Regions from separate parts of the Paenibacillus sp. GYB006 genome, predicted to be linked through region 2. Evidence: riboswitches for the same ligand, from Rfam matches in the RefSeq annotation. Region 2 holds a riboswitch; each other region holds the start of a gene.
The links. A riboswitch is a leader RNA that binds a small molecule or an ion and turns the genes downstream of it on or off. The one in region 2 is predicted to bind thiamine pyrophosphate.
Positions count from the first base shown of each region.

Region 1: another riboswitch for thiamine pyrophosphate. It lies ahead of thiC (phosphomethylpyrimidine synthase ThiC); the one in region 2 lies ahead of PV403_RS19005 (ABC transporter substrate-binding protein).
Region 3: another riboswitch for thiamine pyrophosphate. It lies ahead of PV403_RS06065 (DUF561 domain-containing protein); the one in region 2 lies ahead of PV403_RS19005 (ABC transporter substrate-binding protein).

Region 1 covers NZ_JARBDA010000017.1:24,274-26,544, forward strand. The annotation lists gene PV403_RS21645 (IclR family transcriptional regulator) at 1-495, shown strand, start outside; TPP riboswitch at 614-724, shown strand; gene thiC (phosphomethylpyrimidine synthase ThiC) at 1,024-2,271, shown strand, end outside.
Region 2 covers NZ_JARBDA010000010.1:100,090-102,360, forward strand. The annotation lists gene PV403_RS19000 (thiamine-binding protein) at 1-65, opposite strand, end outside; gene PV403_RS19005 (ABC transporter substrate-binding protein) at 109-1,116, opposite strand; TPP riboswitch at 1,276-1,394, opposite strand; gene PV403_RS19010 (hypothetical protein) at 1,611-2,072, shown strand.
Region 3 covers NZ_JARBDA010000002.1:131,422-133,692, reverse strand. The annotation lists gene thiO (glycine oxidase ThiO) at 1-452, opposite strand, end outside; gene PV403_RS06065 (DUF561 domain-containing protein) at 470-1,129, opposite strand; TPP riboswitch at 1,396-1,498, opposite strand; gene PV403_RS06060 (ABC-F family ATP-binding cassette domain-containing protein) at 1,576-2,271, opposite strand, start outside.

The sequences.
Region 1 (2,271 bases), on a different contig from region 2:
CCCGCCGTGTTGCTGCTCCCTGCAATGGAACAGCTCCGCGATAATCTAGGAGAGACCGTTAGTTTGTATTTAAGGGATGGCATTGAGCGTATTCGTGTTCAGGCTGTGCAAAGCAACCAGGCCATTCGCCGGGTCGCTCCTGTAGGAGTTAGACTTCCTTTATCTGTAGGAGCTTCGAGCAAAGTACTTGTCGCTTTTGCACCGATGGAAGAGCAGGAACAATTAATCAGGGAGTTTGATCCCCAGATTCCTTTTGACAAAGAAACTTATCTAGCACAGCTTCAAGAGATTAAAGCTTTGGGTTTTGCTACAAGTTATGAAGAAAGAGAGCCGGGAGCAGCCGCCGTTTCTGCCCCGATTTTTGACCGTAAAGGGAATGTGGCAGCGGCTTTATCCGTCTCGGGACCTGTCAGCAGATTATCTCAGGAGACGCTGCATGAATATGGACCTGTGCTTGTCAGAGCCGCTGCTCAGATGGGGCTTATGCTGAGATAGCAACAGCTTTTAAGCTGGAATATGTAAATATTAGGTTGTGTTTCTCGTTTTTATGAGATACCCTAATAGAGACCGTTCTTTAATAGGAGCGGAAGTGATCTATCATTATAACGTAATAACAACTTACTAGGGGAGCCCGTAAGGCCGGGCTGAGATGGTGTCGCAAGATACCGGACTCTTTGCACCTGATCTGGATCATACCAGCGTAGGGAAGTAATTGGCGATAACATTAGGAGCTTATTCGATTCCATCTTAATACAGGTAGCTTATCTGATTTCAGGAGCCGTGTCATGACGCGACTTTCGAAATTCGCCTGTATAGATATGGAGAGAGTAGGAACAAACTATTGTATAGAAGCTGATTCCCCTAAGGGAGTCGGCTTTTTTTATTGTCGTACACTTCTTGCAGCAAAGGTTCATGTGATTCTTTTACAGGGGCGGTAAGCCACTTTGAAGGAGGATGAAGAAGATGAAGTTGCAGCAACAAGGCAGTACCGAAAATAGTAAAGCAGAGGGCGTTACAGAAGGAATGGGGAATGAATCGATGTACATTCCTTTTCCTGCAAGCCGTAAAGTGTACAAGACAGGATCTCGGCCTGATCTTGTTGTCCCGGAACGCGAAATAGAGCTCAGTCCCACACAAACTCCGCAAGGGGTAGAGATCAACGAACCTTTGCGTGTCTATGATACGAGCGGACCGATGGGGGATGCCGATTATGAAGCAGATATTACGAAAGGACTTCCTGCACTTCGGCATGAGTGGATATGGGAGCGCGGGGATGTAGAGTATTATGAAGGGCGGACCGTGAAACCGGAAGATAATGGACTGCGGTCAGAACGAAGTGTTCAGCAAGCAGCCGAAGTTTTTCCAGGAGAAGCAAGCAGGCCGCTGCGAGCAAAATCGGGTCAGAATGTGACGCAACTGCATTATGCCCGCCGGGGGATCATTACGCCGGAGATGGAGTTTGCTGCCATCCGCGAAGGGCTGGAACCGGAATTTGTGCGCGAAGAAATTGCTAGTGGACGAGCGATTCTGCCGTCTAATATTAATCACCCGGAAGCTGAACCGATGATGATCGGAAGAAATTTTCTCGTGAAAATCAATGCGAACATTGGTAACTCTGCTGTTTCTTCTTCCATAGAAGAAGAGGTAGAGAAAATGACGTGGGCGGTACGCTGGGGAGCCGATACGGTGATGGATTTATCAACCGGCCGTAACATTCATACCACGCGGGAATGGATTATTCGTAATGCACCTGTTCCCATTGGGACCGTGCCTTTATATCAGGCGCTCGAAAAGGTGAACGGTGAAGCAGATCAGCTGAGCTGGGAAGTGTACCGGGATACCTTAATTGAACAGGCAGAACAAGGTGTTGATTATTTTACGATCCATGCTGGGGTGCTGCTTAGGTATATTCCTATGACTGCCAAGCGAATGACAGGGATTGTGTCCCGAGGCGGTTCGATTATGGCAGCTTGGTGCTTAGCCCATCATCAGGAGAACTTTTTATATACTCATTTTGAAGAAATATGCGAGATTATGAAGACCTACGATGTTGCTTTCTCGCTGGGTGATGGACTGCGGCCAGGAAGTATCTATGATGCGAATGATGAGGCACAGATGGCGGAACTTGCTACGCTGGGGGAACTCACGCAAATCGCCTGGAAGCACGATATCCAGGTGATGATCGAGGGACCGGGTCATGTACCGATGCACAAGATTAAAGAAAATGTAGATCTGCAGATGGAAATTTGTAAGGAGGCTCCATTTTACACT
Region 2 (2,271 bases):
GGAATGGAATCTTCTCCATTCGGTGTTTTCGGTATGACCTGAATGCTGAGTAGTGTCTTTGCCATGATAAATCACCTTCTCTTTCCTTCATTAATAGAATTAACCAAATTATTCAGTTGGTAAAAATTCATTTGTGTATGCTTTTTCTACTTCCAGCGGCTGATCGAGAAGTCCATGCTCTACCATCCAGTCAGAGTAGTTTTGCCATACTTCTGCTTTTTGCTCGCCCCAGCGAGAAGCATCATCCTGATATTTTGGACTCAGCCATTTCTGACTGGCAAGCACTAGTTCTTTATCAAGATCGGGTACAGCTGCACTTAGGATACCAGCAGCCTCTTCCGGATGTTCAATCGCATACTCATAACCTTTCGTAGTTGCACGCATAAACGCTTTTACGAGTTCTGGGTCTTCGTTAATCGTCTTTTCATTCGAGATCAGAACCGGTGTGTAGTAGTCGAGCTTCTCAGAGTAATCTTTGACATAGAACATATCGATAGCCTCACCGCGCAGCTCAGCTTCAATTCCGGTCCAGCCATAGAAGATCCATGCAAAATCAATGTCACGCTTGATCGCTGTAAAGAAATCGGCATCGCCCATGTTCACATTAGACACCTTATCTACATCGCCGCCTTCGAGACTCATAATCGTATCAAGAACGGCAGAATCGATCGGGGAGCCCCAGCCGCCGTAAGTTTTACCTTCAAAATCTTTAGGTGACTTGATGTTCCGATCAGTAGGAGCAGCGAAACCAGACGTATTATGCTGAATCACTGCCGCGATGGACACAATAGGTACCCCTTGGGTACGAGCCTGAGTGACACCTTCCTGGTAACTTACTCCAAAGGGTACTTCACCAGAAGCGACCATAGTATCTGCACCCGCTTGTCCAGGCTGAATAATCTCAACATTCAATCCTTCTTCTTTGTAAAATCCTTGATCTACCGCCGCATAAAGACCGGTATGATTCGTGTTTGGGGTCCAATCTAGTACCACCTTAATATCGCGGAGTGATTCACCCTCTGTATTTTCTCCTGCCCCGCTTTGCTCTCCTGAGCTGCCATTTCCGGAATTACCACAGGCGGTAACGATGGTGAGCATAGCAAGCAGCAAGAACATGCCTAACTTTTTCTGCAATGTTTCCCTCTCCTTTAGATATCTTAGATGTCTTTAGAATGCACCTGAAAGCTACCTTTTCATCATAAAAAAAGCATCCCGAATCGGGATGCTCTGTGTACGTAAGGGAATGGGTATACTTCTTCATGAAATAGTAAGCCCAAAAATATATTTCTCCATTCCTACGCTGGCATTATCCAGATCAGGTTACAGGGTACGTATCTGCACGTATTTCACGGATACTATCTCAGCCGGCTTCACCAGCACCCCTTGAGTACATTATAAAGTTAAGTTGTTACAACCATGTATTATAGTCCTATATCACAGGCATGTCCAGATGATAAGACAGAGTAGGGGAGGTAACGTCTACAAAGTTAAGATGGGCTAATAGGATAGAGAAAACAAAAATTCCAAAAATGTAATTTTTGTTATAATATGTATTTATAGGATGTTTAAATTTCGTTCGTTTATTCAAATATAACATGGGAGCTGTTTACGTGATTGATAAAAAAGTGTTTATTGCAGTTGCACTTTCTCTTATCTTACTTTCAGGGTCTACACTACCATTATTCTCAGAGTCTGTAGAACAACTTGTTGAACGATCTGACTCATCAGATGTTGAATTTGATGAAGGTTCAATAGCTCCGCTAACTCTATTAACAGATGAGACAGGCACATTTTCTAATGGTGAACGTAAGACTACATTTACTTATGTTCAAGGATACGATTTAAGATTTTACGTTGAAAATACAAAAGGAGCTGCTTTTGATTGGACTTTAACTGACGGAGATAAGCGTATTATTAGGTCCGGAAAAGTGGCAGCAGGCAAATCCTACCTTGAAACAATTTCTTCCCTAGAAGATGAACATACTCTGAGAAGTGGTATTTATACTGTGTCGATGATAAGTATAGATGGTACAAACAGTAACTATAAGATATCTGCAAGTGCACTTAATTAATTCGTTCACATAGCTTGAATAAAAAGGTTGCGAATGGGGGAAAGCTACATTATAATTATGCCAACTAAAAATCGGTTATAATGCCAGTGAAGAGATTCCAACTCGGAGGTATTTTCGTTAAGGGAATATGGACATTCCCTAAGTTAATCGGCACCGCCCGTTATCGCGGAACCAAAGTGATTGAAATGTGCACGGATCC
Region 3 (2,271 bases), on a different contig from region 2:
AAAGCACCTTCTGCATTCCCAGTGATACCTGGGATTTCATCTTGAAGTTTACTCTTGTCCCACCAGTGTTTCTGCTTTGCGGGGTCTATGGTTTCTGAGAATTCTTCTCCAGGTTTCCTATCTTTTATAAAGGGGACAACAAAGCCTGAGCCATTCATGGCTACATTGATTTCACTGTGTAGCTTTAGATTATCAATTAATGGTCCCATAAGCTGCTGGCTGCGCTGAGCCCATCTCCTAAGCTCCTCTGATGAAAAATGCTCAAGCCCTGCTGCAAGCATACCCGCCGCATGACCAGAAGCGCCATTTGCCTGATGGGCACCTTCCAGCTGGGTTACATCCATTCCATCACATGACAAGTAGTAGGCTATAGCAGAACCGATGACACCGCCTCCGATAACAAGCACTTCCGAATTCCGTTTATTTGTCTGATCTAATCTATTCACAGTCACCTATTTACCTCCATTCCCTACTCCTTGATATCCCCATACTTTTCTAGTTCTTTTCTATACGTATAGACAGCTTCCAGCGGATCTTCTGAATGTAATATTCCGGAGATTACGGCAATCCCACTTGCACCTGAGAGCATCAGTTCTTCAACCCGTGAGGGTGTAATTCCACCGATGGCGATAACAGGCAGGTTAATCACACCACAAATCTCTTGAAGGGAAGAAAGTGTTTTTGGAGGCATGCCAGGTTTACTATGAGAAGAGTACATATGCCCGTAAAAAATATAATCTGCTCCCTCTTCTTCAGCGATCTTCGCTTCTTCCAGTGAATGGACAGAGACACCAAGTCTTATAGCTCGTTTAGTTCTTGAATCTGTATGTCCTTCTTTGTATAGTGAATTTTTCAAAGCGAGGCTTACTTCTTGCACTCCCACATGAAGAGCTCCTGTTTGGTATGTAAGCGCAAGTTTGGTTTGACGGTTAAGGGTCAACTTATTCGCAGGTATCTTTAGCTCTAGCAACCGATGTATGAGTTTCTCCATTTCTTCGTAAGTACTTTCCTTCTTCCGTAGATGTAATGAAGTTACATACGGCCAGATCTCTGTAAAATGGCTTCGTTCTAAGTCATGATTCATCTGCGGAGAGGAAATTACATGAAATTCAATCCATTTTTTAGGCAAGCGAACCCTCCTTCCAATTTCACTGTGAGACCATACCCCAACGCTTTCATCTAGCAGTTTACATTTGGTATGAAACTGTCCTTGCTGATAACTGGTTGCAATGAACGCAAAAAAACCACTCCTCGTAAGGAGTGGTTTGGTTAGGCGGAATTGAAAATGAGCATTCACTAAAGTGATATATAAAGCAAGAAGGAAGGAAATTCTCTTCGCCTTAACATCTACTTAGCCATATACTTTATTCAATACGTCAAAACTCATACTAGCACAAGTCTGCTAGCCCACTTCCCTACGCTGGTTTTAACCAGATCAGGTTCAAAGGGTCCGGAATATATCCATCTCAGCCGACAAGCGGCCCCCCTAGTGATTCGTCGATATAAAGTTATATTCAGGTGCTCATTTTAACACAGATGAGAAAATTTGTAAAAGAAAGACTCATTAGCTTAAAACTAAGCTTTTTGAGACCATTCCTCCACATCCCAAGTCTTTGTTACCCAATCTTCATAGAAATCAGGTTCGTGAGATACAAGAATTACCGTACCTTTGAATTCTTTTAACGCACGTTTCAGCTCTTCTTTTGCCACAACGTCTAAGTGATTCGTAGGCTCATCAAATAGAATCCAGTTCGTTTCACGCATCATTAATTTACATAGCCGAACTTTAGCCTGTTCTCCACCACTGAGCATATTGAGAGGTCTTGTGATGTGTTCATTTTTAAGACCGCAGCGAGCAAGATGAGCACGCACTTCATGCTGATTCAGATGAGAAAATTCATTCCACACATCATCGATTGGTGTGATTTTCTCAGGACGAACTTCCTGTTCAAAATAAGAAGGGAACAAAAAGTCACCAAGGTAGGTTTTTCCGCTATATGCCGGAATCTTACCAAGAATGGTCTTTAGCAGTGTTGATTTACCTACACCATTACAACCGACGATTGCTATTTTATCTCCGCGCTCAATCGTCATCGTCATCTTAGGAAGAAGCGGACGGTCATATCCGATTTCAAAATCGATCCCCTCGAATACCGTTTTTCCGCTGGCTCTAGCTTCTTTAAATCCAAAAATAGGTTTCGCTGCTTCTTCAGGACGATCAATGCGTTCAAGACGATCCAGCTGTTTCTCGCGGCTCTTTGCACGGCCTGA